DNA from 3 places in the Streptomyces sp. NPDC050856 genome. Region 3 is predicted to be linked to each of the others. Evidence: riboswitches for the same ligand, from Rfam matches in the RefSeq annotation. Region 3 holds a riboswitch; each other region holds the start of a gene.

Region 1 (10,125 bases), on a different contig from region 3:
CGCCGCGAGCCGCCGCCGGTGGCGTTCGGCCTGGACCAGGGAGGGACCCGGTTCGTCGGTCAGCGGCCCCTCCAGCCCGGTGTAGGGGAGGGCCTCCTCGGCCGCGGCGACCACCACGTGGTGCAGCCGAGGGTTCTCGGCGATGGAGCGGGCCCGGTCCAGTTCGGCGTCCCGGCCGCCGGTGGCCAGGTCGTTGAAGGTGACGGCCAGCAGCCGCTCACCGGCCCCCGTGCCGTGCCCGAGGATGGTGCCGGGCACGCCGGGCAGCCCGGCGGCCAGCAGGGCGAGCGTCCCGGACGCGCTGCCGCCCGAGAGGTCGGCGCCGATCCCCGGGGCGGGCGCCCCCCGGGCCGCGCGCCGCTCGGCGGGGCCCATGCCGGGGACCGGGCCGGGGTCCGGCGGCAGCGTTCCGGGCGCGTGCCGGGGGGCGGTGAGCCGCGCCCGTACCGCCTCGACCAGGGCTTCCCGAACGCCGTCCACGGCCCGTCGCGGGTCCACCTGGGGCGCGGCGACGGCGAGCGAGGCGACCGGTTCGTACCCGGTGATCTCGCGTGAGCCCTCGCGCAGCACCAGCGCGTGTCCGGGCGGGACGCGCTTCACGCCGGCGTACGGAGTGGAGTCGCGCAGCGCCTCGGGGGTCTCCGGACAGGCGAGCAGCGCCGCCAGGTGGCCGATGTCGAGCTGCGCCTCGATCAGGTCGGCGAGCGGGAGGGCGGCGGTGGCGTAGGCCGTGCCGTTGGCCCACGGGGTGTGGAAGACCGGCCGGGCCCCGGCGAGGTCACCGGCGACGATGACGCGCCGGCCGACCTGGACGACGACGGTGTAGCTGCCCGGCCAGGCGGTGAGGTGGCGCATCGCGCCGCCGCGCGCGGCGAACAGCCCGAGCCGCAGCTGCTCGTCACTGGCGGCGCAACAGCCCAGCACGGCCAGGCGGTTGTGCGGGTCGACGGCGACGACGCGGATCTCGTCGGGGCGCCAGTCGCCGACCGCCCAGAGCGGGTCCGGGTCACCCCAGAGCAGCTGCGCGCCGACGGGGTGCACGGTCCGGCCGTCGTCGTCGCCGACGGCCCCGGCCGTACCGAAGCTCGCGGCGATACTGCTCCACCCCACCAGCCACCGCATCGCCGCCTCCACAGCCTGTGGACCACACAGAGCACATCGATGAGGACATGCTGCCACGGCGGCGGCGCGGAGGAGGGCTCCAGGAGCGCGTCCGCGAAACGGGAACGCGCCCCTGGCAAAAGCCATATGGGGCCATGTGATGACGCTTCCGGAGATGGTTGGACCGGCCGAGCCATGGGCATCATTCAGCCAATCTCCATGCTTCGCGGAACCGTCCGGATGTCCGGATACGGTCCGGGCTCGGCCCGGGAGGCGTCGCCCGCCTCCCGGACCGGTCCGCCGCCCGCGGGGAATGAGGCGACGGTATTCCCCCGGCCCGCTGGTTCCAGTCGCAGCGGGCCAACCCACGCGGAGCCATGGAAGCGCTCCCCACACCGGCCGGGGCAGAGCGCACGGGCGGGCGCACGGCCACACACCCGGAGCACGGCCACCGGGTGGCGAGCGCACGCCATCCACGCGTACGCACAACAATCTCGCCATACGGAACACCGCCCCTTAACGGTCGGGATCCGGCGAACTACGCTGGGTTTACGAATGCCGCACGCGTATGCCTGTGTGCGGCGGCCGTCTGGGTGTCGAGGGGTGGCGCATGTCCAGGGAGCAACGCGGGCCGAACGAGAAGCTCGGCACCGTTCTCGCCCTCGCGGGAATCAGCAACGCCGGCCTCGCCCGGCGGGTCAACGACCTCGGGGCGCAACGCGGGTTGACACTCCGGTACGACAAGACGTCCGTGGCCCGGTGGGTGTCCAAGGGCATGGTGCCGCAGGGCGCCGCGCCCCATCTGATCGCCGCGGCGATCGCGCAGAAGCTCGGCCGCCCGGTGCCGCTGCACGAGATCGGCCTGGCGGACGCCGATCCGGCGCCGGAGGTGGGCCTGGCCTTCCCGCGCGACGTGGGCGAGGCGGTGAAGTCGGCGACCGAGCTGTACCGGCTGGACCTGGCGGGGCGGCGGGCGGGCGGCGGCATCTGGCAGTCGCTGGCCGGCTCCTTCGCGGTGAGCGCGTACGCCACCCCCGCCTCCCGCTGGCTGATCACGCCCGCCGACGCCTCGGTGGAGCGGTCGGCCGGAGCGCCGGAGGAGAGCCCGGGGGGCGGTCCCGCGCGGGTGGGGCACAGCGATGTGGCCAAACTGCGCGAGGCGGCGGAGGACGCGCGGCGCTGGGACTCCAAGTACGGCGGCGGTGACTGGCGTTCGTCGATGGTGCCCGAGTGCCTGCGGGTGGACGCGGCGCCGCTGCTGCTGGCCTCGTACTCGGACGAGGTGGGCCGGGCGCTGTTCGGGGCCACCGCCGAACTGACCCGGCTGGCGGGCTGGATGGCCTTCGACACCGGCCAGCAGGAGGCGGCGCAGCGGTACTACATCCAGGCGCTGCGGCTCGCGAGGGCGGCGGCCGACGTGCCGCTGGGCGGCTACGTACTGGCCTCCATGTCATTGCAGGCCATCTACCGTGGCTTCGCCGACGAGGGCATCGACCTGGCGCAGGCGGCCCTGGAGCGCAACCGCGGCCTGGCCACCGCGCGGACCATGTCGTTCTTCCGGCTGGTGGAGGCCCGGGCGCACGCCAAGGCGGGCGACGCGGTGGCCGCCGGGGCCGCGCTCAAGGCGGCCGAGGGCTGGCTGGAGCGCTCCCGGGACGGCGACCCCGATCCGACGTGGCTGGGGTTCTACTCGTACGACCGGTTCGCCGCCGACGCGGCCGAGTGCTACCGGGACCTGAAGGCGCCGCGCCAGGTGCGCAGGTTCACCGAGCAGGCGCTGTCCCGGCCGACGGAGGAGTACGTGCGCTCGCACGGTTTACGCCTGGTGGTGAGCGCCGTGGCCGAGCTGGAGTCGGGGAACCTGGACGCGGCGTGCGCGGCCGGCACCCGGGCGGTAGAGGTGGCCGGGCGCATATCCTCCGCGCGGACCACCGAGTACGTCCGGGACCTGCTGCACCGCCTGGAGGCCTACGGCGACGAGCCGCGCGTCGTGGAGCTGCGGGAGCGGGCCCGGCCGCTGCTGATGGCTCCGGCGTGACACTCCTCCCACCGGGTTTAGCGGCACTGTCAGTGGGCCAGTGCACTATCTGGGGTGGGAGGTGGCACACGTGTCCGGGTACGACGGCGGGTCCGACGGCTCGAAGAGCTTCGGCCGAGGCGGCGGTTTCGACTGCGACGTGCTGGTGATCGGCGGCGGGATCATCGGTCTGTCGACGGCGTACGCCCTCACCCGCGCCGCTCCGGGCACCCGGGTGACCGTCCTGGAGAAGGAAGCCGGCCCCGCGCGCCACCAGACCGGCCGCAACAGCGGGGTGATCCACAGCGGCATCTACTACCGTCCCGGCTCGTTGAAGGCCCGGTACGCGGTGCGCGGCGCCGCCGAGATGGTGAAGTTCTGCGCCGAGTACGGCCTGCCCCACGAGGTCACCGGGAAGCTGATCGTGGCGACCGCGCGGGAGGAGCTGCCCCGGCTGCACGCGCTGGTCCAGCGCGGCCGGGAGAACGGCATTCCGGTGCGTGAGCTGGGCCCCGCCCAGATCAGCGAGTACGAATCACAGGTGCGCGGCCTGGCGGGCATCCACGTGGGGACGACCGGGGTGTGCGACTACGGGGCGGTGGCGGCGCAGCTCGCCGGGACCGCCGGCGCCTGCGGGGCGGACATCCGGTACGGCGCCGAGGTGACGGCCGTCGACCGGCGCCCCTGGGGCGTGGCGGTCCGCACGGCGGCCGGGGCGGTGGTGCGGGGCCGGGTACTGGTGAACTGCGCGGGGCTGCACTGCGACCGGGTGGCGCGGCTGGCGGGCGACGACCCCGGCGCGCGCATCGTCCCCTTCCGGGGCGAGTACTACGAGCTGACCCGCCCGGAGCTGGTGCGGGGCCTGGTCTACCCGGTGCCGGACCCGGCCTTCCCCTTCCTGGGCGTGCACCTGACCCGGGGCATCGACGGCGGCGTCCACGTCGGGCCCAACGCGGTGCCCGCGCTGGCCCGCGAGGGGTACGGCTGGGGCGTCGTCCACCCCGGGGAGCTGACCGGGACGCTCACCTGGCCCGGCTCCTGGCGGACGGCGCGGCGGCACTGGCGTTACGGCGCCGGTGAGCTGCGCCGGTCGCTGTCCAAGCGGGCCTTCACGGAGGCGGTGCGGCGCCTGCTCCCGGACGTCACGGAGGCGGACCTGCGCCCCGCCCCGGCCGGGGTACGGGCCCAGGCGGTGCTGCGGGACGGCACCCTGGTGGACGACTTCCTGATCCGCCGCGCCCCGCGCACGGTCCACGTCCTGAACGCGCCGTCCCCGGCGGCGACCGCGTCCCTGCCCATCGGCCGCGAGGTGGCCCGGCTGGCGCTGGCGCACCTGGACTAGCCGGGGGCGCGCCGGCCCCCCGGGGAGGCGCCGCCCGGGCGGTACCTGCCGTGTCCGCGCGGCCGGCACCGTCCCGCGCCGTCCGCCGGCCCCGGCCGCCCACCAGTCCGCGCCGGCCGCGTCCGCGTCCGACCGCCCGCGCCGTGCCACGCGCGCGCCGCACCGCCCCGCGTCCGGCCAGCCACCCGCCCGCGTCCGCCCACCCCGGCCGCGTCCGCGTCGGCCGCCCGCGCTGTGCCACGCGTGCCGCACCGCCCTCGCGGGACCGCCCCCGCCCGCACCGGCCGGTGGGCACCGGGGCCGCCGTAGAATCGGGGCATTGTGTCTGAGTCCCGTGAAGCCGCCGTGCACCGCCGCCCCAAGGGTGAGCCCCGTTTCCCCGAGGGGCCCTCGCCCGACCCCGCCGGGTCCCACTTCGAGCGGCGCATCCGCAGCTTCCAGCCGCGCCGCAGCCGTGTCACGCCCGGCCAGGGCGACGCGCTGCGGCGGCTGTGGCCCGTGTGGGGGCTCGACATCGACGGGCAGCGGGTCCTGGACCTGGGCGAGCTGTTCGGCGGGCTGCCGGTGGTGCTGGAGATCGGGTTCGGGATGGGCGAGGCCACCGCGCAGATGGCCGCCGACGACCCCTCGACCGGCGTCCTCGCCGTCGACGTCCACACCCCCGGCCAGGGGAACCTGCTGGCGCTCGCCGAGAAGGCCGGCCTGAGCAACGTACGGGTGGCCAACGGCGACGCGATCATCCTGCTGCGCGAGATGCTGCCGCCCGCGGCCCTCGACGGCGTCCGCGTCTACTTCCCCGACCCCTGGCCCAAGAAGCGGCACCACAAGCGCCGGCTGATCCAGCCCGAGTTCCTGGACCTGGCCGCGACCCGGATGAAGCCGGGGGCGGTACTGCACTGCGCCACGGACTGGGAACCGTACGCCGAGCAGATGCTGGAGGTGCTGACCGCGCACCCCGACTTCGTGAACACCCGGCCCGACGGCGGCTACGCGCCCCGCCCCGCCTTCCGGCCGCTCACCCGGTTCGAGGGCCAGGGGCTGGACAAGGGCCACGTCGTGCACGACCTGCTGTTCGCGCGCCGCGACCCGGACGAGCGCCGCCGGCCGGACATGTGACCGTCCCGTCGCGCCCTGTCAGTGGCCCTCGCTAGGGTCGTCGGGTGTCCGAGTCGTCCCTGCAGCACTCCGCGCCCCCCGGTCCGGCCGTACCGGCGTACGAACGCGAGCCGTCGTTCGACGCCGTGCCGGAGCGGTCCCGATGGCGTTACAAGCCCCGCCGCGCCCTCTGGCGCAGCAAGGCGGTGCGCGCCGCGGTGGTGTTCACGCTGCTCGCGCTGTGCGGTCTGGTGATCCTCGCCATGGTCCGGGAGCAGACCGGTACGCACGGCTTCCTGGTCGGCCTCGGCCTGGCGCTGCTCCCCGTGCCGCTGCTGATGGCGGCTTTCCGCTGGCTCGACCGGGTCGAGCCGGGACCCTGGTGGAACCTGCTGTTCTCGTTCGCCTGGGGAGCCTGCGCCGCCGCGCTCGTGGCGATCGTCGCCAACACCTTCGCCACCCGCTGGATAGCCACGGCCACCGCGGACCCCTCGGCCGCCGACACGCTGGGCGCGACCGTCATAGCCCCGGTCGTGGAGGAGAGCGCGAAGGCCGCCGCCGTACTGCTGGTCTTCCTCTTCCGCAGACGGGACTTCACCGGCATCGTCGACGGCGTCGTCATCGCCGGCTTCACCGCGACCGGCTTCGCCTTCACCGAGAACATCCTGTACCTGGGCAGCGCCTTCCTGGAGGACCAGGAGTTCGGGATGTCGGGCTTCGCGTCCGTCACGGCCGCGACCTTCTTCGTGCGGATCGTGATGTCGCCGTTCGCGCATCCGCTCTTCACCGTGCTGACCGGGATCGGCTTCGGCATCGCCGCCCTCACCGCGCGCCGCGAGCGGTTCCGCCGTGTCGCGCTGCCCGTGCTCGGGCTGATCCTGGCGATGGGCACGCACGCGCTGTGGAACGGCTCGGCGGCGTTCGGTCCCTGGGCGTTCTACGCCGTGTACGCGGCCTTCATGGTGCCCGCCTTCGGGCTGCTGACCTGGCTGGCGGTCTGGAGCCGCCAGCGCGAGCTGCGCACGGTCTCGGGCGAGCTGCCCGCGTACGCCGCGGCCGGCTGGCTCTCCCCCGCCGAGCCGGTCGCCCTGTCCTCGATGCGGGCGCGCGGCATGGCCCGCGACTGGGCGGCCCGCACCCACGGCAAGGCGGCGGCCCGCGCGGTCGGTGAGTACGAGGCGTTCGCGACGTCGCTGGCGTTCCTGCGCCACCGGGCCCGCCGGGGCGCGGTGGGCCCGGACTTCATGGCCCGGGAACAGGAGCTGCTGCACCACCTGTGGCAGCGCAAGGAGGTGGCCGGACCGGCGCTCACCTACGCGGCGCGGGCGACCGGCCGGGTGTGGACGCCGCCCCCGTACCGGGACTACGGCGGGTACAACCCGTACCGGTACGGGTGAGCCGGCAGCCCTGGCGTCGGGGGGTGAACCGCCGGAGCTGCCGGAGTCCCGCGGGCCGGGCTCAGACGGTGACGCCCTTGCCCCGCAGCCACGACAGCGGGTCGATCCCGGCGCCGCCCGGCGTGTGCACCTCCAGGTGCAGGTGCGGCCCGGTCACATTGCCGGTGGCGCCCACCCGGCCGATGGTCTCGCCACTGGCGACCTGCTGCCCCGCGCCGACCGTCATCGAGGAGAGGTGGCAGTACCAGACCTCCGTACCGTCCTGGAGCTCCAGGACGATGCGGTAGCCGTACGAACCGGACCAGCCGGCCGACTTGACGGTGCCGCCGTACACGGCCTTGGCGGGCGTGCCCGTGGGCGCGGCCAGGTCGAGGCCGGTGTGGTAGCCGGAGGACCACATGTTGCCGGCCTGGCCGTAGGTCGAGGTGATCGTGTACGAGGAGGTCGGCAGCGAGTAGCCGCCGGAGGGCCCGGGCTGGGCCTGCTCCTCCGCCTTGGCCTCGGCGGCGGCCGCGGCCTTCGCCTCGCTCTTGGCCTCCGCCTCGGCGGCCGCCTTGGCCCGTGCGGCGGCCAGCGCCTCGTCGGCCTTCTTCTCGGCCTCGGTCTGCTGGGCCCGGGCCTGGGCCGCGGCCTGCTCGGCGGCGGCCCTCTCGGCCGCGGCCTTGGCCTCGGTGGCGGCGGACGCCTGCTGCTGCTCGGCCTGCTGGAGGATGCGGGCGCGCAGGGCCTCTCCGGCGTCCGCCCCGGTCCCGGCGGGCTGCCCCTCGGCGCCGGTGGCGGTGAAGGCGGCGGAGGAGAGCGCGGCGGTACCGGTCCTGGGGGTGTCCGCGGCGTCGGAGCCGTCGGAGTCGTCGGAGATCAGGGAGCCGACGCCCGGCAGGGAGGCGGCGTCCGGCAGGCTGTCGGCGATCGCGCCGGGAAGGTCCGGCAGGGATATGGAGACCGGGGGCTTGTCCTTCGCGGTGGCCATGCCGCCCGCGCCGACCGCCGCGATGACACCGACGCCCAGGACGGTGGAGCTACGGGCCAGGCCGCCGCGCTGCTTGACCACACGGTGACGGCCGCGGACCGGGCGGACCGTTTCCTCGGTCGGGTTCCATTCCTCCCACTCCCCGTTTACCGGGGCGGCGTCCGGGATACCCGAAGTACCGAACGAGGCGGGAGAGGCAGCGTAAGGGGCTTCGGGGGCAGGCCTGTTGGACGCCACGGGGGCGCACTCCTTTCCTTCCTTCTCGCCTACCGGGTTAGCTGACGGGTTCGGAGCAGGAAGGTCTCCTACGGGCCGGTGCTCGGCCCGATTCACCCCAAGGTGTGGTTCCCCGGTTCCCTTGCGGAATTCGGCGCATGCGCACGGTGCCGTCTCTTGCGACGGCTGGGACGACCGCGCTGCGTTATCGAACGTTAATAGAGGTGGGGTCCGGATTCCAAGCCGTTCCTACTGATCATTAACTACTGCGGGCAGGACCTTTCGCCGCAGATGCGGGCATATGCGGGCGAGTTGACCGGCCATCAGGCCGACTTCCCGGACCCCTTCGGCGCAGGTGGAAACCCCGACACCCGCGGGATTTTCTGATCGTGAGTCAACCGTTACGCACCGGACCGCCCGGCGCTCACGCCCTGTGACGGTCCCGGCGGCCCTCCGCAGCCGGGCCCTCGCCGGGACGGCCCTCCGCAGCCGGCCCCTCACCGGGCCGGGCCACCGCCAGCAGCGCCAGGTCGTCGGTGGCGCGGCCACCGGTGTGCGACCGCACCTCGGCCACCAGCGTGTCCAGCAGTTCGTCGGGGTCCGCGAACACCCGGCCGGACAGCCGCCCGACCGGGTCGTAGAAGACACCGTCGGCGTCCCTCGCCTCGGACAGCCCGTCCGTGTACAGCAGCAGCGTCACCCCCGGCGGGTACGGCGCCTGGTACGCCCGGTCCGGCCACGTCCCCAGCTCGGCCATGCCCAGCGGCAGCGCGGACACGGCGGGCGCCAGCACCTCCAGGCTCCCGTCGGGGTGCAGCAGCAACGGCTCCGGGTGGCCCCGGTCGACCACCCGCACCACGGACTGGCCGCGCGGGATCTCGGCCAGTACGGCGGTGGTGAACCCCTCGAAGGCGTCCAGCCCGTCGCGCCGCGTCCCCTCCCGCGCCAGCGCCCGCTCCAGCCGCTGCGCCACACCCTCCAGCGAGCTCTCCTGCTCGGCCGCCTCCCGGAACGCCCCGATGACCACCGCCACCGTCTCCACCGCGCCCAGGCCCTTCCCCCGCACGTCCCCCACCACCAGCCGCACCCCGTGCGGAGTGTCCTGTACGGCGAAGAGGTCCCCGCCGATGAAGGTGTCCGCCTGCGCCGCCTCGTAGCGTGCCGCCACCCGCAGTCCGCCGATCCGGGGGCCCGGGTTGGGCAGTACGGCCCGCTGGGCGGTCTCGGCGATCACCCGCGCGGACGCCAGCCGCTCGCCGCTGCGCCGCACCACCCGGTTCACGAGCAGCGCCAGCGCGGCGACCGTCAGCACGGTGAGCAGCTCGGTCAGGGCCGGCGCGGCGAACAGCGTGCCGTTGTGCAGGTGCAGGACGAACACGGCCAGCAGCGCGAGCAGCCCGGCCAGCGACGTGGTGCGGGCGGCGAAGAACGGTGCCGCGACGAGCGGGGCGGCGGCGAACAGCGGCACGGCGGTGAACCGGGGCGGTGTGAGCAGGTCGTACACCACTCCCCCCGCGATGAGCAGGGCGGGCAGCGCCCGCACGAAGCCGAGGAACCGGCGGGCGCCCGCGCGCCCGGGCCGGCGCCGGCCCGGACCGCCGGCCCCGCCGCCGCGTCGCGCCCGCATCCCCACCACTGCTCTCCTGCCGGGTCCGCCCACGGCTGCGGACGGTACCCCGCCCCGCCCGGGCCGGCCGGAGCCGCGCCGGGTGGCGGCCCGCCACCGGCCGATCGGGTGACACCGGGCCCGCGCGGGCACACGACGAAGGCCCGGTGCGCAATGCACCGGGCCTTCGTCCATCAGTAGCGGGGACAGGATTTGAACCTGCGACCTCTGGGTTATGAGCCCAGCGAGCTACCGAGCTGCTCCACCCCGCGTCGTTGAACACAACCTTACGCCATCCGGAGCAAGATCCCTACCAGTTTCCGGCGCGGCGCCCGCCGGCCGGTCCGGCGGGGGCCCGGAACGGGGAAGCGCCCCGCCCGG
Region 2 (10,125 bases), on a different contig from region 3:
GCGGGGCGGGATCGCCTGGCGGACCCGCTCGACCCTGTGGGGGGCGACAGCCTGGAACCGCGACGCGACGGCCTACACGCCCCTGCGCTTCCCGGGCCAGTACTTCGACCCGGAAACGGAACTCCACTACAACGTCTTCCGCACGTACGACCCGGAGACGGCCCGCTACCTGACCCCGGACCCGCTGGGTCTGGCCCCGGCGCCCAATCCCACGGCGTACGTCCGCAATCCGCTCACGTACTCCGACCACCTGGGTCTGGCCCCCGACGAGTGCACGGTCACGGTCTACCGGAAGCAGACGGAACACCCGCTGAGCCAGCGGGTGCACGTCGACGCGGACGGCAATGTCAGGATCGACGGCGACAACCAGCTCTACGTCAACATGAGCGGCGACATCCGGCACACCGTCGAATTCCGGGGCGACGGCGGTCAGATCGTCTCCTTCGAGGTGCCGAAGAGCTTCGTCGACGAGATCCGCCAGAACGCGGTCCCGCAGAAGCAACCGGACGACCTCGGCTTCACGAAACAGGAGTGGAAGCAACTGAAGAAGTACTACCCGGAGATCTCCGACCCCACCATGGGCCCGGACCTCTACGGTCTGCCGGGCGAGGTCATCGATAAAATGCGAAAAGTGATCATTCCGGGGTCCGGGAAGATCGTCCAGGACTTCGACTGAGAGTTGACAGGAAATGCTGCACGAGATCGAGGGTGTCGAGCAGGAACGGTCGCGGGTCTCCGGGCGGCCGGAGATCGACCCGCGGGTGCCCTTGCTGGCCTTCATCGAGCTGGACGTGGAAGGCACCCCGGAGGAGTACGCCGGCCGGCTGCGCGGCGTCCTGGCCGCCGTGTACGACCTCGCCGCGCGGGAGGACTTCGACGAGGAGGAACTGCCCGTCGACACCGTCCCGGCCTGGTTCGCCGGCGTGTGCCGGGGCGGCGGCACGGCGGAGCCGTCCGCCGCGCGGGGCCGGGAGAGGTACACCGGACGGACCGGCGACGGCCCCTGGGAGCTCCAGGACTGGCTGTCCCGGTTCGACCCGGAACTGGAGGCCAGGGGCTGGGCGTTCTGGGACCTGACCCGTTCCCCCGGCGGCGCGGGCCGGCTCCGGCTGTGGGTGGACACCTGGGGCGAACCGTTCTTCTCATGGGAGGAACTGCGCTGGCTGGCGTACACCTGCGGGGCGCGGTCCGTCGCTGACCCGGTGCTGGTCAAGCCCGAGGTGTGGGCGGGGGAGGCATCCGTATGACCGACGGGACCACCACCCCCACGCACCAGGTCCGCGCGGTCTTCACCGACGAGACCATCACGGTGTACCAGGCGTACGCGTCGCGGATCGCGGACCCCGCGCTGACGGCGGGCACGTTCGTCGACCCGTTCAAGCGGTCCCGTATGACGTGGATCAAGCCGTCGTTCCTGTGGATGATGTACCGCTGCGGGTGGGCCACCAAGCCCGACCAGGAGCGGGTCCTCGCCATCGACATCACGCGGGCGGGCTTCGAGTGGGCTCTCGCCCACGCCTGTCTCAGCCACTTCGACCGCACGCGCTTCGCCACCGAGGCCGAGTGGCGCGCGGCCCTCAAGTCCAGCCCCGTCCGGGTGCAGTGGGATCCCGAGCGCGACCTCGGACTGAACCCGCTGCCCCACCGGGCGATCCAGATCGGCCTGTCGGGCGAGGCGGTGGACCGGTACGTGGACGACTGGATCACCGCCGTCCGGGACGTGACGCCGCTGGCCCACGAGGTGCGCGCGGCCGTGGCCGCGGGTGACCCGTCCGCCGCCCGGTCCCTGCTCCCGCCGGAGCGGGTGTATCCGCTGCCCGCCCCTCTCGTGGAGCGCGTCGGGCGAGGCTGACGCCCGCCGGGCCCGCCGTCGGGCCCCGGCCGCCCGGCGCGCCGTCGGGCACGGTCCGGGGCCGCCCGGGCCGGGCGCGGGGTCGGGGGCCCGTCAGCCCGCGGCGGGCGGGCCGCCGGGGACATGAGGGCGTCCGCCGGCCATCACCAGGCGTACGTCGCGCAGCGCCTGGAGGTCGCTGACGGGGTCGCCGTGCACGACGAGGAGGTCCGCGCGGTGGCCGGGGCGGACGGTCCCGGCCTCACCGGCGATGCCCAGCGCCCGCGCGGCGTCCACCGTCGCCAGGTCGATGATGTCGGCGGGCGCGCATCCGATGTGCTCGAAGAACTCGAGACTGGAGACGAAGTCGTCGAAGACGGCCCGGCTCACCCCCGCGTCGGTGCCGGCGATCAGCCGTACGCCCCGCTCCCGCATCCAGCGCAGGCGGCCGAACATCTCCTCGGCGCGCTCGGGGCCGAACCGCTGGGCGAACCCGCGCCAGTCGGGGCTGGCCGCCGGGCAGACCCCGATGCCCCTGGCCACGATCTCGTCGACCAGGTCCTCACGCGGGTCGAAGCCGCCTTGGGCCATCCAGGTGCAGTGCTCGATGGTGGCCACCCCGGCGGCCACCGCGGCGGCGATCCCCTCGGTGCCGTGCGCGTGTGCCGCGACCGGCAGTCCCGCGCGGGCGGCCTCCTCCACCACGACGCGCAGTTCGGCGGCGGTGAACTGCGCCGCCCAGACGGGGGGACCGTCCTTGGTGATACCGCCACCGGTCGCCATCACCTTGATGAGGTCGACCCCCCGTTCCACGTTGAGCGCGACCATCTTGCGGATGGCGTCCGTGCCGTCCACCTCACCGCCGAGGAACCAGCAGTGGCCGCCGGGCCTCGTCACCGGGGTGCCGGCACTGAGGACGCGCGGCCCGGGCAGCCGCCCGGCCGCGATGTCGTCCCGCAGCCGTACCGCCAGCCCGTCGCGGTCGCCCAGGTCGCGTGCCGTGGTGACACCGGTGTCCAGCAGTCGGCGCGCCCGCCGGGCCATACCGGCCAGGAGCGTCGCGTCGTCCGCCTCGCACAGGGCGGTGACCGGATCGGGGCCGGCGTCCAGGGCGAGGTGGACGTGCGCGTCGATGAGCCCGGGCAGCAGGGTCCCGTCCGGGTGGCCGAACGAGCGGACGCCGCGCGGGGCGCGGGCCTCGACGTCCGCGCGGGGGCCGACGTCCACGATGACGCCGTCCCGGACGAGCACCGCGGCGTCGGTCATCCGCTGTCCGTGCGGGCCGGTGATGACGTGTCCGGCCGAGACCAGTGCTTCCATGGCGGTGGTTCCTCTTCCAGGTACGGCGTACGGCGTGGGTACGGACGGACGGCGTGCGTACGGACGGGGGCTACAGCGCGTCGGCTATCAGGGCCAGTTGGCGCACATCGCCTTCCAGGCCGTCCCCGCTGGGCAGGGCGACCGGCACGGCCCGGGAAGGCGCGGGTTCCCCGGCCGCGTAGGCCCGGAGCGCCGCGCGCAGGTGGCGCGCCGCGACCTCGGGAGGCAGTGTGCCCTTCGAGTGGACGTCCCACTCCTCCAACCGGGCGAGGTGGGGGCTGATCCGCACCAGCCCGTCCCGGCACTCGATGACCCGCCGGTAGTACCGGCGGTGGACCGCCCGCAGGCTCACGGCGTCCAGCCAGGAAACCGGGGGCGCCCGGTGGAGGGAGTCCTCGGGGAAGGCGCTGTGCAGAGCGGTCCACAGCGGGGCCAGCCGCCGGTACATGCGGCGGTGGTGCCACCACAGGCGGGCGCTCGCCCACCGGGTCACGGCCGCCGGGAAGACGACCCCGGCGACGAAGACCGGGATGGCCAGGTCGAGCAGCAGCTTCGCGCCCACGATCAACGGGCGCGGCACGTCGCCGCCGAGCAGGCGCGCCAGGGTCAGGGCCTCCCGGACGCTCGCCGCGACCACCATGGCGGCGAGCGCGGCGGCCACCATCCACAGACCGATGACCAGCGGCCTGTTCGACACCCGCGCGTAGCGCACCGTCCACAGCAGCGCGACGGCGAGCGCGTAGGTGAGGTAGAGACCGGCGGTCAGGTAGAAGACGGCGACCCCGGTGACCCGCATGTCCGCCGTGGCGTAGGTGTGGCCGCGTTCGGCCGCCGGCGTCATCACCATCGCCACGGTGATGACGAGGGCGGTCGCCGCCAGCGGGAGCACCGCCCGGCGGGCCCGTGCGCGGGCCGCCCGGGGGTCCGAGGCCGAGTGGATGAAGAAGCACGACAGGAAGTAGACGGCGCAGAGCAGCGTGACGTTCTGCAGGAGCTTGGCGGTTCCCGCCCCCGCGAGGGAGTCGACGAACCGGGCGCCGCCCGGGACGCCGAGCGGGAAGGAGAGGGCCGCGCACAGCAGGCACAGTGAGACCGCCCGGAGCATGGCGTCGGAGGGTGCCCTGGCTAGTTGCCGGAGCTTCCACGCCAGTGCCGCGTGGAGCACGATCCCGAGCACGATCGACAGCATGCTCAGAGCCACCCCTGCCGGTCACCGAGGGCGGTGTGCACCCGGCGCGCCGAGGCGCTCGCGGGAGCGCGCGGTGTGACGCGGTCCAGTACCGAGGCCCACTCCAGGATGATGGTGGCGACCAGTTCGGCCTCGCGCTCACGCTCCTCGTCGTAGGAGGTGCGCCGCAGTGCCCTGTTGATGACGTCGAGGGAGAGGTCGGGCAGCATCGCGCTCCAGATCTCGCCGTCCGACTCGTCGCTGGCGTGGTCGGCCAGGACGTGCCCGACCTCGTGGAGGATGATGTGGTCCTGGTGCGCCGGGCTGGTCTCCTTCTGGTAGAAGAGGTAGTCGGCCGTGTCCGTGGCGATCCACAGGCCGAAGGGGCCGGGTACGGGCAACGCGTACGGCATCGGGTGGATGGGCCGCCCCCGGTGGTCGCCGAGCAGCCGGCAGAACTCGTGCACCCGCAGTGGGGGGCGTATCCCGAGGGTCCGCAGAACGCTCTTGCAGCGCTTCCGCAGGTGTCGCTCATTCACAGAGGCTCTCCGCCGGCGAGTCGTACCGTACTGATCGACATCCAACGGGGAGCGGCGGGCGGGAGCCAGAGCGATTCCGGTCAATCGCCCCTGGCCGTTTCCGCGCGGGTGTCCGGCGCGGTGCCCGGAAGGCGGCGATCCGGTCCCGGGCACGGACCGATCCGGGACCCGACGGGCGGGCCGGGCGGGTGGCCGGCCGGCCACGGGTCGGCGGGCGTCGCCGGTGCCCGGCCACCGGCGGCCGGCGCGGGGCGCGACCCCCGTGGGGGCGGGTCGTGACGGGGCCGGAACGCGGTACGGAGACGCGCCGATTAGGATGCGGGCATGAGTCAGCGGACGCGGCGCGGGGCCCGGCCCGGGAGGGCGGCGGGGACGTACGCCCTGCTGGTGCTCGCCGTGCTGACGGGTGTGTTCGCCATGCACGGGCTGAGCCCCGCTGTCTCGCTGCCGGCGCCCGTCCCGGGCTGGGCGCCCGCTGCCGCCTCTGGTTCGTCCGGTTCCTCCGCTTCCTCCGTCACCCCGGCTCACGGGGTTCCGCCGGCCGCCTCGGCGACGGCGTCGTCCGTGGCGCACGGGGACCCGGCCGAGCCGGCCCACGCGCACCCGCACACCGCGGATACCGCGGGCGGCGCGGGCACCGGCGAGGCCGCACGCGACGGTCGCCGGCACGCCGAACACGCCGGGCACGGTGGCGGGGCGACCGGCGGACACGCCGAGCACGCCGACGCCACCTGCGCGGCCGGCGGCACGAGCGGCGCGCCCGCCCTGCCCGGACTCGCCGCGACCGGAGTGGTCGCCCGCCAGGCGGCGGACGCGCCCGCGTCCGTGCCGGTCGACGGAACCGGCGGGCGCGCCCCGCCCTCACTGAGCGCACTGCAACTCCTGCGGATATAGAGCGGGCCCGGCGCCCCGGCCACCCGGCCGGTGACGCCGTCGGACGCCATGCCCCCACGCAGTACACCGGACAGGAGTCGCACCACCATGACCGCACACCGTTCACTCGCCCGCCGTACCGCCGCGGTGGCCGCCACCGCCGCCGCCGCCCTCGTCCTCGTCGCCTGCGGCGGCGGGGACGGCGACCGGGCCGGCCACGGCGAACACGACAGGGCCGCCCGCACGCCCTCGCCCACCGCCACGGCCTCCGCCCGGCAGGGCGGGCACAACGCGGCCGACGTCTCCTTCGCGAAGGGGATGATCCCGCACCACCGGCAGGCGATCGAGATGGCCGGGCTGGCGCCGGACCGGGCTCAGTCCCCCGAGGTCAAGAAGCTCGCCGCGGAGATCGAGAAGGCTCAGGGGCCGGAGATCAAGACCCTGTCGGGCTGGCTCACCGGGTGGGGCGAGGACGTCCCCGAGGAGGGCGCCGGCACCGCGCACACCGGGCACAGCCCCATGCCCGGGATGTCGGGGATGATGACGCCACAGCAGATGGCCGAGCTGAGGAAGTCCTCCGGCCGGGCCTTCGACACCGCGTTCCTGGAGATGATGGTCGAGCACCATGAGGGCGCGGTGGCGATGGCCAGGACGGTACAGGCCCAGGGGGCGTACCGGCCCGCCAAGGACATGGCCGGGGAGATCGTCCGCACGCAGAGCGCCGAGATCGCCCGTATGAGGAAGCTGCTCGGCGGGAACTGACACCACCGGCCGCGACCGCGGCCCCGGCGGGGCGAGGGGAGCGGCGGCCCGCCGGCCGCCGCTCCCTCCGCCCGCCGGTACGGCGAGGACCGGTCAGTAGGGACCGTTCACATTGTCGATGGAGCCGTACCGGTCCGCGGCGTAGTTGCACGCGGCGGTGATGTTGGCGACCGGGTCGAAGCTGTCGGTCGACGTACCGGGCACGTGGTAGGCGCGGAAGGTCGGATCGATGACCTGGAGCAGGCCCTTGGAGGGCGTACCGGCGGCGGCGTTGGAGTCCCAGTTGTTGATGGCCAGCGGGTTGCCCGAGGACTCACGCATGATGTTGCGGTGGATGCCCTCGTAGCTGCCGGGGATCCCCTCGCGGGCCATGATGGCCAGTGACTCGCGGATCCAGCCGTCGAGGTTGTCGGCGTACGTCGCGGGCCGGGCCGCGACGGGCGTGCTCCGCTGGGCGGAACGGTCGGCCCGTTCGGGCGCCGCGGTCTTCGTGGCCGTGGCCGTGACCGTCGCGGGCTTCGCGTTCGTCTTCGCGGCGATCGTCAGCTTGAGGCCGGGACGGATCAGCGACGGGTCCGCGCCGACGGCAGCGCGGTTGTCCTGGTACAGCTTCTTCCAGCCACCGCTCACCCCGTGCTCTTCGGCGATCGTGGACAGGGAGTCGCCGGCGACCACGGAGTAGGTCGTGGCCGCCGCCTTCGGCGCGGTGACCGGGGAGGCGGTCGCCGCGCTGGCCGTGGCCGCGCCGATCATCGGCAGGGCGAGCGCGGCGCCACCCGTTCCGGCGGCGACGAGACCACGGGTGAGCGCATTGGACTTGGACCGACGGTGCTTTCCTCGTGCGGACATGCCGAATTCCTCTCCGTCGCCTGCGAGGTGAGCTGTCGGGTTCGGGCTGGAGATGCCCGGTCGCATGCGTGCGACTTCACCCCGAGTCGTTCCGGAATTCCGGAACGGCGGCTTACCTGGGTCCCCCGCTCCTGCCGTACGTGAATGAGTGGGTGGTGGGGTTTCCGGGCGGCGGCAGGATTCGGCGGTCCACCCGGACTGACGGTGACCGTAGGCGAGAACGTCCGGACCGGACAAGCCCCGAATTCGACCGCGCGATTCGCCGGGCGGACCGGAGCGGGACGAATTGCGTGATCCAAATCGAGCCGGAAAAGCCGATTTCCGTTGCACCGCAACGAAAACGGGGCCCTGCCCGCTCCGGCGCCCGGAGAACCGTCGAGTGACCCATCTCACGGACAACGTCGGGAACCGCCCGCCGGACAGCGGGAGCTGAAATATCGGCAAGTGGGTCAACGGGTTCTTATTCCGGCTTCTCGGGTCATAACGGTAAATCGCCCATATGTGTATTTGCCCTCATGGTGGCGCGGTCCCGCTCCGCTCGAACCGGGTACGCCGCCCGTCCCGGAAGCCCCTTGACCCGATGGGCCCAACAGCACGTGCCGGGGGCGGTTCGCGCCCCTACGGTCGTACTCAGCCTGCCGGCCGTCATGGCGGCGGGTCCGTCGAACCGAGGAGAACTGATGCTCCGTCATTCCCAGCGGCCCACCCGAGGGCCCGTCAGGCTGCTGCTCACCGCGACCCTTTGCGCCCAGGCGGCAGCCGCCCTGCTGGTCGCCGCACCGGACGGTGCCCGGGCCGCCGTTCCGCAGCTCGCCGTACGGGTCGACTGGGACGCCATCGCCGAGTGCGAGTCCAGCGGCGACTGGCACGCCAACACCGGCAACGGTCACTACGGCGGTCTGCAGTTCACCCAGTCCAGCTGGATCGCCGCGGGGGGCCGCAAGTACGCGCCGCGCGCCGACCTGGCGACGAAGGGCGAGCAGATCGCGACGGCCCGGAAGCTCGCCCGAATGCAGGGCATGGGCGCCTGGGCGTGCGCCCGGCGCTGAGCGGCCGGGCGCCGGCCGTCGTGCCCCCTCCCAGCGGAGGGCTCAGCCGTCCCGCCGACGGCCCTCTGCCGCCCCCTGTGCCCCGTGTGTCCCGCCCGCCCCGTCCGCGTCGGCTGCTCCGTCCGTGCTGTCCCGCTCCTGGCGCGCGGCGCTCAGCACGGCGAGCACCTCGTCGTCGCGGACCTGGGTGAAGTCCTCGTACCACTGGCCCACCGCTTCGAAGTGCCGGGGCCGGTGCAGGCACAGGAGATCGTCCGCCTCGGCGTCCAGCGCCGTGGCCGCCTGGTCCGAGCACACCGGTGCCGCCAGCAGTACCAGGGACGGCTCCATGGCGCGTACGGCGCGCAGCGCGGCGCGTGCCGTGACCCCGGTGGCCAGGCCGTCGTCGACGAGGACCACCGACCGGCCGCGCAGCTCCGGCGCGGGGCGCCCGCCCCGGTACAGCGCCTCCCGCCGGCGCAGCTCGGCACGCTCGCGCGCCACCTGGGCGGCCAGCCGGTCGGGTGCCAGGCCGAGCAGGGTGAGTGCCCGCTCGTCGTAGAGCGGCGGATCCTCGCCGGCCAGGGCGCCGATGCCCAGCTCGCGGTTGAACGGCGCGCCGATCTTGCGTACGACCAGGACGTCCAGCGGCGCGTGCAGGGTCCTGGCGATCTCGTCGGCCACGGGTACGCCGCCGCGCGGCAGGGCGAGGACGACCGGACTCTCCAGCTGCCCGCTCCGCTGCCGGTCGGCCAGCCGGGCGGCCAGTCGGCGCCCGGCCTCTCTGCGGTCACGGAAGAGCATGGTGGCTGCCGCCTCACTTCCCGGGTCGAACCAGGCGAAATATCCATTTGGTCGGGCATTCTACGCATTCCCTTCTCGCCCCGCCGGCCGTCCATGAACCGGCCGCCCGCAGCGCGTCCGCACCCGCTGCCCGCCCCCGAACGACCTTCCCCCCCGGCGCCGTGCCCGGCCCGCTCGCGGCCCCCTGCCCGGCCGTCGATGAACGCTGCCCCCGCCTCCCGCGTATCAACCGGCATGCCGCACCCGGCCGTTGTCACACAGGAGGTACCGAGTTGAGTCACAGGCGCATACCCAAGCGCAAGGCGGTGCTCGCCGGAGCGGGCGCGGTGGCCGTCGCCGCCGCGGCCGTTCTGCTGCCGCAGGCCAACGCCTCGCAGTCCGGCGAGAACGACGCCCCGGCGCGGGCCGAGAAGCTCGATCCGGCCGCGGCCGGACGGCTGGTCTCCCGGATGGCCGACCAGCTCGGTGAGGACTACGCCGGCGCCTACTACGACCGCGACAAGCGGCAGCTCGTCGTCAACGTCACCGGCGACGACAGCGACGCGGCCGCGCGGGTCAGGGAGGCCGGGGCCGTGCCCCGTGGTGTCAAGAACAGCATGAGCAGGCTGACGTCCGCCACCGCCACACTGAGGACCCGGGCCACCATCCCGGGTACCGCGTGGGCGGTCGACCCCAGGACGAACCAGATCCTCGTCACCGCGGACCGCACCGTCACCGGCGGCAAGTGGAACAAGCTGGAATCGGCCGTGCGGGCACTGGGCGAGGGCACCGCCCGCATCCAGAAGTCCGCCGGGGAGTTCAAGCCCTTCGCCGAGGGCGGCGACGCCATCTTCGCCGGCGGCTCCCGCTGCTCCCTCGGCTTCAACGTCACCACCCGGGACGGCCGGCCCGGCTTCCTCACCGCGGGCCACTGCGGGGTCGCCGCCGACAAGTGGTCCGACTCGGCGGGCG
Region 3 (10,125 bases):
GGGTACGGCGCGAAGAACCGGTAGTACTTCGACTCGTCCGAGACCTGCTCGTAGAAGCTGACCAGACGGTCCGCGTCGTCGGTGGTGATCGGCCTGATCCGCGCGGTGCCGCCGTCCCGCAGCACCACGTCGGCCTCCCAGTGGTCGGGGTAGACGTGCTCCGGCTGATCCGACGGGGTCCGCATGGGGCAAGGGTACGGTGAGACCACCCGGCACGACATGAGAGACTGGTCTAGACAACCGCTAGGACTCGAAGGGCAACACCATGGCTGAGCGCCGCGTCAACGTCGGCTGGGCCGAGGGCCTGCACGCCCGCCCCGCCTCCATCTTCGTCCGTGCCGCCACGGCCGCCGGCGTCCCCGTGACGATCGCCAAGGCCGACGGCAACCCGGTCAACGCCGCGTCGATGCTCGCGGTGCTCGGCCTGGGCGCGCAGGGCGGCGAGGAGGTCGTACTCGCTTCGGACGCGGAGGGAGCGGACGCCGCCCTGGACCGCCTGGCGAAGCTGGTCTCCGAGGGACTCGACGAGCTCCCCGAGACGGTCTGACCCGTCCGGTCGCCCGCGCCGCCGCGCGGCCGAGGAGACATCACGGCCGAGCCGTATCGCCCTGGAATTCCGGGCGGTACGGCTCCGCTGTTTTTCCGCGGAGAATTCTCCCGGGTACGTCATTTCGCCGGGGAATTCCGGGCGCGGAAAACAGCACCCGGTCCGGCGCCCCCTCTGTATACGGCCGCGCCGTTAATTCCGGGCGCCGGCCGTGTTGACGGGATGTTGCGAAGTCCTCACCCGGCCGGAGAGCGGCTCGGGGCGGCGCAGCCGGTGGGCGCCCAGCGAGCGCTCCGCGTGCAGCGCGGTGAGCGCCCGGGCCCGTTCCGCGTCACCGCGCGCCACGGCGTCGACGATCGCGCCGTGCTCGGCCCAGGTCTCGACCGGCTGGGCGGTCCTGTCGACCGCGTACATCCAGTCGATCTTGTGCCGGAGCTGGGTGAGCAGCGCCGTCAGCCCCGGGCTGCCGGACGCCTGGGCGAGCGTCTCGTGGAACCAGCCGCCCAGCGAGCGCAGGTCCTCGCCCTGCCCCCGGCGGGCCCGCTCCTGACCCAGCCTGACCAGGCCGCGCAGCACCTTGAGGTGTGCCTCGGTACGGCGCCGGGCCGCCCGGGCTGCGCCGAGCGGTTCCAGCAGCGTACGGATCTCCAGCAGGTCGGCGGCCTCCTGCTCGGTGGGCTCGGCGACGCAGGCCCCGATGTGCCGGCGGCTGACCACGAACCCCTCGGACTCCAGGGTCCGCAGCGCTTCGCGGACCGGGACCCGGGAAACGCCGTAGCGGCGCGCCAGCTGCTCCTCGGTGAGCCGGCCGCCCCGCTCCAGGACACCGGAGACGATGTCGTCGCGGATCGCCGTGCACACCGAGTGCGCAGGAACGCGCATACCGAACCTCCGACTTGATCCGTGTGGCACCAGTTGTTCGACGTCTGTTCGGCAACTCTATTGCAGCGGGCCGGAATTTCCGATCCCGGAATGTTGGATTCGGGGAAATCTCCCGGCCGGAAGGCGGCTGTTCCCGGCTGCGGCGCGGGGGCCCGGTCCGGCGCGAGCCCGGCGGTTCCGGATGCGGGGCTTTGGCTGCGGGTGCGGGTGCGGGTGCGGGGCTTTGGCTGCGGGTGCGGGGCCGCGGCGAGCGGCGGGGCACGGGAGCGGGTACGGCGAAGGCCCCGGCCACCAGGACGGTTCCTGGCGGGCCGGGGCCTTCGCGAAGCGGTGTGCGCGGGGTCAGACGTTGACGCCGTGCGAGCGCAGGTACGCCACGGGGTCCATGTCGGAACCGTACTCGGCGCTGGTGCGGGCCTCGAAGTGCAGGTGCGGGCCGGTGGAGTTGCCGGTCGAGCCGGACAGGCCGATCTGCTGGCCCGGGGTCACCGTCTGGCCGGCCGAGACCTGGACGGCGGACAGGTGGCCGTACTGGGTGTAGGTGCCGTCCTGCATCCGGATCACGACGTTGTTGCCGTACGCGCCGCCCCAGCCGGCCTCGACGACGGTGCCGGAGCCCACGGAGACGACCGGGGTGCCCGAGGCGGCCCGGAAGTCGACGCCGGAGTGGCTGCCGGAGGACCACAGCGAGCCGCCGGACCGGTAGCCGGTGGTGACGTACGAGCCGCTGATCGGGGACTGGAAGGAGTTGAGCCGCTTGCGCTCGGCGTCCCGGGCGGCGCGCTCCCGGGCCTCGCGGGCAGCCTCGGCGCGGGCCTCGGCCATGCGCTTGGCCTCCGCCTCGGCCCTCGCCTTCGCCTCGGCCTCCTCGGCCTCGCGCTGCTGGGCCTCGGCCTGCTCGTCGACCTGGTCGGCCAGCGTGTCGGTGATGACGGCCTGGTTGAGGCCGGTGTCCTCGAGGGAGCGGACGTCCGCGTCGGCGGCGAGCGCCGGGGAAGCGAGGGTGGTGATGACCCCGGTGGTGGCCAGTGCCGCGACACCGGCGGCGCCGGCGCGCGTACGGGTCATGCGGCTGGGGGCACGGTGCTTCCCGGTGGCACGGGTGAACGCCATGAAGGGGCTGGTCCTTTCCTTCCTTCTCGCCTACCGGGTTAGCTGACGGGTTCGGAGCAGGAAGGTCTCCTACGGGCCCCTCCGCACGGGTGCGAAGGCGTCCGATTCACCCCAGGGACTGAGTGGGTCCCCGGCTCCCCAGGCTCGCGCCTCGGGGACTCGGCGATGGCTGCCCGGTGCCGCGGGTGCGGCGGGTACCGTTCGGACAGCGCATCAGACGCTAAGCGTCCGATCTTTCAATCGCCAAACAAACGCGTGTTTTTGTAGCGCACGCCACACGGCAGACCCCGAACCTCCGTATGAAAACGGACATACCGCAGAACCCCGGCGTCCAAGTGGACGCCGGGGTTCCGTGAGCGGCACTCAATCAGCCGGTGACCACCGTGACTTCGCCGATGCCGAGGGCCTCGACCGGCTCCTTGATCTGGGCGGCGTCGCCCACCAGCACGGTGACGAGCCGGTCCACCGGGAAGGCGTTCACCACCGCGGCGGTCGCCTCCACGGTCCCCGTCTCGGCCAGGCGCGCGTACAACCGCGACTGGAAGTCGTCCGGGAGGTGCTGCTCCACCTGGTCGGCGAGGGTCGCCGCGACGGAAGCCGCCGTCTCGTACTTGAGCGGGGCGACGCCCACCAGGTTCTGGACGGCCGTCTCGCGCTCCGCGTCGGTCAGGCCGTCGGCCGCCAGGGTGCGCAGCACCTGCCAGAGGTCCGCCAGCGCCGGGGCGGTGTTGGGGGTGTCCACCGAGCCGCTGATGGCGAGCATCGCGGCGCCGTTGCCCTCGGGTCCTGACCGCAGCACCTGGCCGAAGGCCCGGACGCCGTAGGTGTAGCCCTTCTCCTCGCGCAGCACCTTGTCCAGCCGGGAGGTGAGCGTGCCGCCCAGGCAGTACGTGCCGAGGACCTGGGCCGGCCAGACCCGGTCGTGCCGGTCGGCGCCGATACGGCCGATGAGCAGCTGTGTCTGCACGGCGCCCGGGCGGTCCACGATGACGATCCGGCCGGTGTCGTCGGCGGTGATCGCCGGTACCGGGCGGGGCTGTGCGGTGTCGCCGGTCCAGGCTCCCAGGGTGTCGGCCAGCACCGCGTCCAGGTCGATGCCGGTCAGGTCGCCCACGACCACGGCGGTGGCGGTGGCCGGCCGGACGTGCGCGTCGTAGAAGGCGCGTACGGCCGCGGCGTCGATCCGGGCGACGGTCTCCTCGGTGCCCTGGCGGGGACGCGACATGCGCGCGGTGGCCGGGAACAGCTCCTTGGAGAGCTGCATGGCGGCGCGCCGGGACGGATTGGCCGTCTCGTGCGGGATCTCGTCCAGCCGGTTGTGCACCAGGCGCTCCACCTCGCTGTCGGCGAAGGCCGGCGCGCGCAGGGCCTCGGCGAGCAGGCCGAGGGCCTTCGCCAGCCGGGAGGCCGGCACCTCCAGCGAGACCCGGACACCGGGGTGGTCGGCGTGCGCGTCGAGCGTGGCCCCGCAGCGCTCCAGCTCGGCGGCGAAGTCCTCCGCCGAGCGCTTGTCGGTGCCCTCGAACAGCGCGCGCGCCATGATCGTGGCGATGCCGTCGAGGCCCTCGGGCTCGGCGTCCAGCGGGGCGGCGAGGAAGAGCTCGACGGCCACCACCTGCTGGCCGGGGCGGTGGCAGCGCAGCACCGTCAGGCCGTTGTCCAGGGTGCCGCGGTCGGGCGCGGGGAACGCCCACGGCGTGGCGGTGCCGGGCCGGGGCTGCGGGTGGAATTCCATGCTCGTCAGGGACACAGCGGCGTCGGTCACTGGTCCGCCCCCTCTTCCTGCTCGTTCCGGTCGGCGTTGACGGGTTCGTAGACCAGCACCGCCCTGTTGTCGGGGCGCAGCCGGGCCTCGGCGACCGCCCGCACCTCCTCGGCGGTGACGTCCAGCACCCGCTCGACGGCGGTCAGCGCGAGCTGCGGGTCGCCGAACAGCACGGCGTACCGGCACAGTTCGTCGGCGCGGCCGGCGACCGTGCCGAGCCGGTCCAGCCACTCGCGTTCGAGCTGGGCCTGGGCGCGCTCCATCTCCTCGGGCGTGGGGCCCTCGGCGGCGAACCGGGCGAGCTCCTCGTCCACGGCGGCCTCGATGTCCGGCACCTCCACCCCGCCGGAGGTCTTCACGTCCAGCCAGCCCATGGAGGGTGCCCCGGCCAGCCGCAGCAGGCCGAAGCCGGCGGCGACGGCCGTGCGGTCGCGGCGCACCAGGCGGTTGTGCAGCCGGGAGGACTCACCGCCGCCGAGTACGGTCAGGGCCAGGTCGGCGGCGTCGCACTCGCGCGTGCCGTCGTGCGGCAGCCGGTAGGCCGCCATCAGGGCGCGGGCGGGGACCTCCTCCTCGACGACGTGGCGCAGCTCCTCGCCGATGACGTCGGGGAGCGAGCCGTCCCGCGGCGGTTGCTTGCCCTCGTGGGAAGGGATGGAGCCGAAGTACTTCTCGATCCAGGCGAGCGTCTGCTCGGGGTCGATGTCCCCGACGACCGACAGGACGGCGTTGTTCGGCGCGTAGTACGTGCGGAAGAAGTTCCGCGCGTCCTCGAGGGTGGCGGCGTCCAGGTCGGCCATGGAGCCGATCGGGGTGTGGTGGTAGGGGTGGCCCTCCGGGTAGGCCAGGGCGGTCAGCCGCTCGAAGGCCGTGCCGTAGGGAACGTTGTCGTACCGCTGGCGGCGCTCGTTCTTGACGACGTCCCGCTGGTTCTCCATGGACTCCTCGTCGAGCGCGGCGAGGAGCGAGCCCATCCGGTCGGCTTCCAGCCACAGGGCCAGTTCCAGCTGGTGGGCGGGCATGGTCTCGAAGTAGTTGGTGCGCTCGAAACTGGTGGTGCCGTTGAGCGAGCCGCCCGCGCCCTGCACCAGCTCGAAGTGGCCGTTGCCGTGGACCTGCTTCGAGCCCTGGAACATCAGGTGCTCGAAGAGGTGGGCGAGGCCGGTGCGGCCCTTGATCTCGTGGCGCGAGCCGACGTCGTACCAGAGGCAGACCGCGGCGACCGGGGTCAGGTGGTCCTCCGAGAGCACCACGCGCAGGCCGTTGGCCAGGCGGTGCTCGGTCGCTGTCAGGCCGCCGGAGCCGGCCTGGGCTGTGGCCGTGTGACCCATGGGCATGTACGTCCCTTCGATCGCATGTGGAAAAGTCCAGTCGTGGAAAGTCCTGCCACTGTATGCAAGCGGAGTCGCACCTGGCGAAGTTCCCGGATCCTCGTTCCTTCCCTCTTCCGGGTCGCGGTCGGCGTTGTCAGTGGGACGGTCCACAATGGTCCGCGTCAGTACAGACTTGTTGGTGAAGGAGCCGCAGCCGCGATGGCCCGCCGCAGCACGAAGACCGCGCAGCCCGACGACTTCGAGGAGAGGATCCTCGACATCGACGTCGTCGACGAAATGCAGGGCTCCTTCCTCGAGTACGCGTACTCGGTGATCTACTCCCGGGCCCTGCCGGACGCCCGGGACGGTATGAAGCCGGTGCACCGGCGCATCGTCTACCAGATGAACGAGATGGGGCTGCGCCCCGAGCGCGGCTATGTGAAGTGCGCCCGGGTCGTCGGCGAGGTGATGGGCAAGCTGCACCCGCACGGCGACGCGTCGATCTACGACGCGCTGGTGCGTATGGCGCAGCCGTTCTCCATGCGCCTGCCGCTGGTCGACGGCCACGGCAATTTCGGCTCCCTCGGCAACGACGACCCGCCGGCCGCCATGCGGTACACCGAGTGCCGGATGGCCGACGCGACCTCGCTGATGACCGAGTCGATCGACGAGGACACCGTCGACTTCGCGCCGAACTACGACGGGCAGGAGCGCGAGCCGGTGGCACTGCCCGCCGCCTTCCCGAACCTGCTGGTCAACGGCGCCTCCGGGATCGCGGTCGGCATGGCGACCAACATGCCCCCGCACAACCTCGGCGAGGTGATCGCCGCCGCCCGCCACCTGATCAGGCACCCGGGCGCGGACCTGGAGACCCTGATGCGGTACGTGCCGGGTCCCGACCTGCCCACCGGCGGCCGGATCGTGGGCCTGTCCGGCGTCAAGGACGCGTACGAGACGGGCCGCGGCTCCTTCAAGATCCGCGCCACCGTGGCGGTGGAGAACGTCACTCCGCGCCGCAAGGGCCTGGTCGTGACCGAACTGCCCTTCGCGGTCGGCCCCGAGAAGGTGATCGCCAAGATCAAGGACCTGGTCGGCGCCAAGAAGCTCCAGGGCATCGCGGACGTCAAGGACCTCACCGACCGCGAGCACGGGCTGCGGCTGGTCATCGAGGTCAAGAACGGCTTCATCCCGGAGGCCGTCCTGGAGCAGCTGTACAAGCTGACGCCGATGGAGGAGTCCTTCGGCATCAACAACGTGGCGCTGGTCGACGGGCAGCCGCTGACCCTGGGCCTCAAGGAGCTGCTGGAGGTCTACCTCGACCACCGCTTCGAGGTGGTACGGCGCCGCAGCGAGTTCCGCCGCGGCAAGAAGCGCGCCCGGCTGCACCTGGTCGAGGGGCTGCTCGTCGCGCTGCTGGACATCGACGAGGTCATCCGTCTGATCCGGTCCAGCGAGAACTCGGCGCAGGCCAAGGAACGGCTGATCGCGCACTTCTCACTGACCGAGATCCAGACGCAGTACATCCTGGACACCCCGCTGCGCCGGCTGACCAAGTTCGACCGGATCGAGCTGGAGAGCGAGCGCGACCGGCTCAATGGTGAGATCGCCGAGCTCACCCGGATCCTGGAGTCGGACGCGGAGCTGCGCAAGCTGGTCTCCTCGGAACTGGCCGCGGTGGCCAAGAAGTTCGGCACCGAGCGGCGCACCGTGCTGCTGGAGTCGGCCGGCTCCCAGGTGGCGGCCGGGGCGCTGGCGCTGGAGGTCGCGGACGACCCGTGCCGGGTGCTGCTGTCCTCGACCGGCCTGCTGGCCCGTACGGCGAGCGGCGAGCCGCTCGCGGACAGCGGCGGCAGGCGCACCAAGCACGATGTGATCGTCTCGGCGGTGCCCGCCACCCAGCGGGGCGAGGTGGGCGCGGTGACGTCCACCGGGCGGCTGCTGCGGCTGTCGGTGATCGATCTGCCGCAGCTCCCGGACACCGCCGCCGCGCCCAACCTGTCGGGCGGGGCGCAGCTGTCGGAGTTCCTGTCGCTGGAGAAGGACGAGCGGGTCGTCTGCCTGACCACCCTGGACGAGTCCTCCCCGGGGCTGGCGATCGGCACGCTGCAGGGTGTGGTCAAGCGGGTGGTCCCGGACTACCCGGCGAACAAGGAGGAGCTGGAGGTCATCTCCCTGAAGGAGGGTGACCGGATCGTCGGGGCGGCCGAGCTGCGCACCGGTGAGGAGGACCTGGTCTTCATCACCTCCGACGCCCAGCTGCTGCGCTACCCGGCCTCCCAGGTGCGGCCGCAGGGACGCCCGGCGGGCGGAATGACCGGTATCAAGCTGGCGGCCGGCGCCGAGGTCGTCTCGTTCACGGCCGTGGACCCGGCGGCGGACGCCGTGGTGTTCACGGTGGCCGGTTCGACCGGCACGCTGGAGGGGCCGGCGGGCACGTCGGCGAAGCTGACGCCGTTCGACCAGTACCCGCGCAAGGGCCGGGCGACGGGCGGGGTGCGCTGCCACCGCTTCCTGAAGGGCGAGGACGTGCTGATCCTCGCCTGGGCGGGCGCGGCCCCGGCGCGGGCCGCGCAGCAGAACGGCACGCCGGTGGAGCTGCCGGACATCGACCCCCGCCGGGACGGCTCGGGCACGCCGCTGGCCAAGCCGGTCGCGGTACTGGCGGGTCCGGCGTCCTGACCGGGCCCCGGCGTCCTGCCGGGTACGGGGCGTCCTGAACGAAGTGCCGGCGTCCTGCCGGGTGCGGGCGTGCCGCCTGCCGATGGGCGCCCATGAGGGACCGGTCGCGCCCGCCTGCCGGGGGCGGGGCGCCGGTCGGCGGGATGTTCCGCCGGGGGCCCGCCCTCGTCCGCCGTCAGCGGCCGTTGGGCAGCGGGCGGGACGGTCCCGGGGCGACGCAGGAGCCTGACGGGCTGATCAGCCGCGCCGGCGGTGCGGCCCGGGGGCCCGGCCGCCCCCGGCCGCTCCGTCACCCCGTCACGCGAGGGGGTCGGGTTCGCCGTCCTCTTCCGGTGGCCGCGGTACGTACCGCAGCACGCCCCACATGCTGTGCTCCTCCGGGGCGTCCTGCCCGCCGGTCACCCGGCAGTCGTCCAACGCCTTGCGCAACGCCTCGCCGTCGGTACTGGAGCCGATGAGGACGAGCTGGGTCAGCCGCCGCTCGCCGCGCGGCCAGGGCTCGGGCTGGAAGCGCAGGAAGCGGCCGACCGCGTGGAGGCTGTAGCGGTTGGCGGGGTCCGCGTCGCCGAAGTCGACGAACCCCTTGATCCGGTAGAGGCCCTCGGGGCGGGCGTCGAGGAAGTCCAGCAGCCGGCGCGGATGCAGGGGCAGGTCCGAGGTGAAGGAAACCGTCTCGTACGCCGCGTGCGGGTGGGCGTCCTCGGCCACGTACAGCTCGTCCAGGTCCTCGAAGGAGAGCTGACGGGCACCGCTGTCGTCGTCCGGGGGTGCGGCCCGGTCGAAGAGCAGGTCCGGGTCGACCCGTCCGTGCGCCGCGTCGATCACCGCGGCCCGGCCGGCCAGTTCGGTGACCGCCGAGTGGACGCGCCGCAGCTCGGCGCCGGGCACCCGGTCGGCCTTGTTGACGACGACCAGGTCGGCGATGGCCAGGTGACGGTCGGTCTCGGGATGACGGGCCCGGGTGGTGTCGAACTCGGCGGCGTCCACCACCTCGACCAGCCCGCCGTACATGATCCGCCGGTTGTCGCTGGCGAGGATCATCCGCACCAGCTCCTGCGGCTCGGCGAGCCCGCTCGCCTCGATCACGATGACGTCGAGACGGGCGGAGGGCCGGGTCAGCGTCTCCAGGTAGGTGTCCAGCTCGCTCGCGTCGACCGCGCAGCACAGACAGCCGTTGCCGAGCGAGACGGTGGAGCCGACCTGGCCCGCGACGGTCATGGCGTCGATCTCGATGGACCCGAAGTCGTTGACCATGACGCCGATACGGGTTCCTCTGGCGCTGCGGAGCAGATGGTTCAGCAAGGTGGTCTTGCCCGACCCGAGAAAACCCGCGAGGACGACGACGGGAATCTGCTGCACGCTCAAAGGGACGCCCTTCCAGGTCGGCGGCTTGCGCCCCCAAGGATAGGCAAGCGGCCGGGGGCGGACTGCCGGGGGCACCGCGCCCTCGCGCCGGGCCGGCGGGCGGACGGGCGGACGGGCAGACCGGGCAGACCGGGCAGACACGATCGTGCACGGCAACCCGACGTGCGCGGCGGCACTGCGGCCCGGTGGGACGGGCCCGGTGGGACGGTGTGGGCACGGTCGCCCCTGTGCGCACGGAGCTGGAGCTGAGGCCGGACGGGGACGCGGGTCCACCTGGCTCCGGGCTGGGACGCGGGTGCGGCGGGCTCCGGGCGGGAACGCGGGTGGACGTGACGCCGGACATTTCGCATCGGGTGCGTCGCCCCTTACGGTTCCGTGCATGAACCCCACGCCCTCCCCCTCCTCGGCGCGCACGCCCGCACGGCGCCGGTGGCGGTTGGGGTGGCCGCGGCGGGTGTTCT

The links. Region 3 has a riboswitch for cyclic di-AMP ahead of AB0H53_RS20060 (M23 family metallopeptidase). Riboswitches for the same ligand answer to the same signal wherever they lie in the genome.
Positions count from the first base shown of each region.
Region 1: another riboswitch for cyclic di-AMP. It lies ahead of AB0H53_RS27005 (M23 family metallopeptidase); the one in region 3 lies ahead of AB0H53_RS20060 (M23 family metallopeptidase).
Region 2: another riboswitch for cyclic di-AMP. It lies ahead of AB0H53_RS10825 (LysM peptidoglycan-binding domain-containing protein); the one in region 3 lies ahead of AB0H53_RS20060 (M23 family metallopeptidase).

Region 1 is NZ_JBFAGV010000043.1:10,101-20,225, forward strand. Features, by position in the region: gene AB0H53_RS26980 (asparagine synthase-related protein) at 1-1,122, opposite strand, end outside; gene AB0H53_RS26985 (MFS transporter) at 1,712-3,139, shown strand; gene lhgO (L-2-hydroxyglutarate oxidase) at 3,210-4,460, shown strand; gene trmB (tRNA (guanosine(46)-N7)-methyltransferase TrmB) at 4,782-5,576, shown strand; gene AB0H53_RS27000 (PrsW family intramembrane metalloprotease) at 5,621-6,952, shown strand; gene AB0H53_RS27005 (M23 family metallopeptidase) at 7,014-8,159, opposite strand; cyclic di-AMP (ydaO/yuaA leader) riboswitch at 8,171-8,305, opposite strand; gene AB0H53_RS27010 (PP2C family protein-serine/threonine phosphatase) at 8,563-9,765, opposite strand; tRNA gene AB0H53_RS27015 (tRNA-Met) at 9,943-10,016, opposite strand.
Region 2 is NZ_JBFAGV010000008.1:185,642-195,766, reverse strand. Features, by position in the region: gene AB0H53_RS10865 (putative T7SS-secreted protein) at 1-676, shown strand, start outside; gene AB0H53_RS10860 (hypothetical protein) at 690-1,247, shown strand; gene AB0H53_RS10855 (DUF4291 domain-containing protein) at 1,244-1,852, shown strand; gene AB0H53_RS10850 (amidohydrolase family protein) at 1,946-3,151, opposite strand; gene AB0H53_RS10845 (MAB_1171c family putative transporter) at 3,222-4,340, opposite strand; gene AB0H53_RS10840 (hypothetical protein) at 4,343-4,858, opposite strand; gene AB0H53_RS10835 (DUF6153 family protein) at 5,183-5,752, shown strand; gene AB0H53_RS10830 (DUF305 domain-containing protein) at 5,840-6,493, shown strand; gene AB0H53_RS10825 (LysM peptidoglycan-binding domain-containing protein) at 6,587-7,342, opposite strand; cyclic di-AMP (ydaO/yuaA leader) riboswitch at 7,347-7,503, opposite strand; gene AB0H53_RS10820 (transglycosylase family protein) at 8,023-8,391, shown strand; gene AB0H53_RS10815 (phosphoribosyltransferase family protein) at 8,434-9,174, opposite strand; gene AB0H53_RS10810 (S1 family peptidase) at 9,447-10,125, shown strand, end outside.
Region 3 is NZ_JBFAGV010000022.1:49,027-59,151, reverse strand. Features, by position in the region: gene AB0H53_RS20075 (GNAT family N-acetyltransferase) at 1-185, opposite strand, end outside; gene AB0H53_RS20070 (HPr family phosphocarrier protein) at 266-547, shown strand; gene AB0H53_RS20065 (GntR family transcriptional regulator) at 740-1,429, opposite strand; gene AB0H53_RS20060 (M23 family metallopeptidase) at 1,772-2,542, opposite strand; cyclic di-AMP (ydaO/yuaA leader) riboswitch at 2,556-2,717, opposite strand; gene AB0H53_RS20055 (pitrilysin family protein) at 2,910-4,277, opposite strand; gene AB0H53_RS20050 (pitrilysin family protein) at 4,304-5,644, opposite strand; gene AB0H53_RS20045 (DNA topoisomerase IV subunit A) at 5,840-8,299, shown strand; gene AB0H53_RS20040 (GTP-binding protein) at 8,597-9,664, opposite strand; gene AB0H53_RS20035 (sensor histidine kinase) at 10,044-10,125, shown strand, end outside.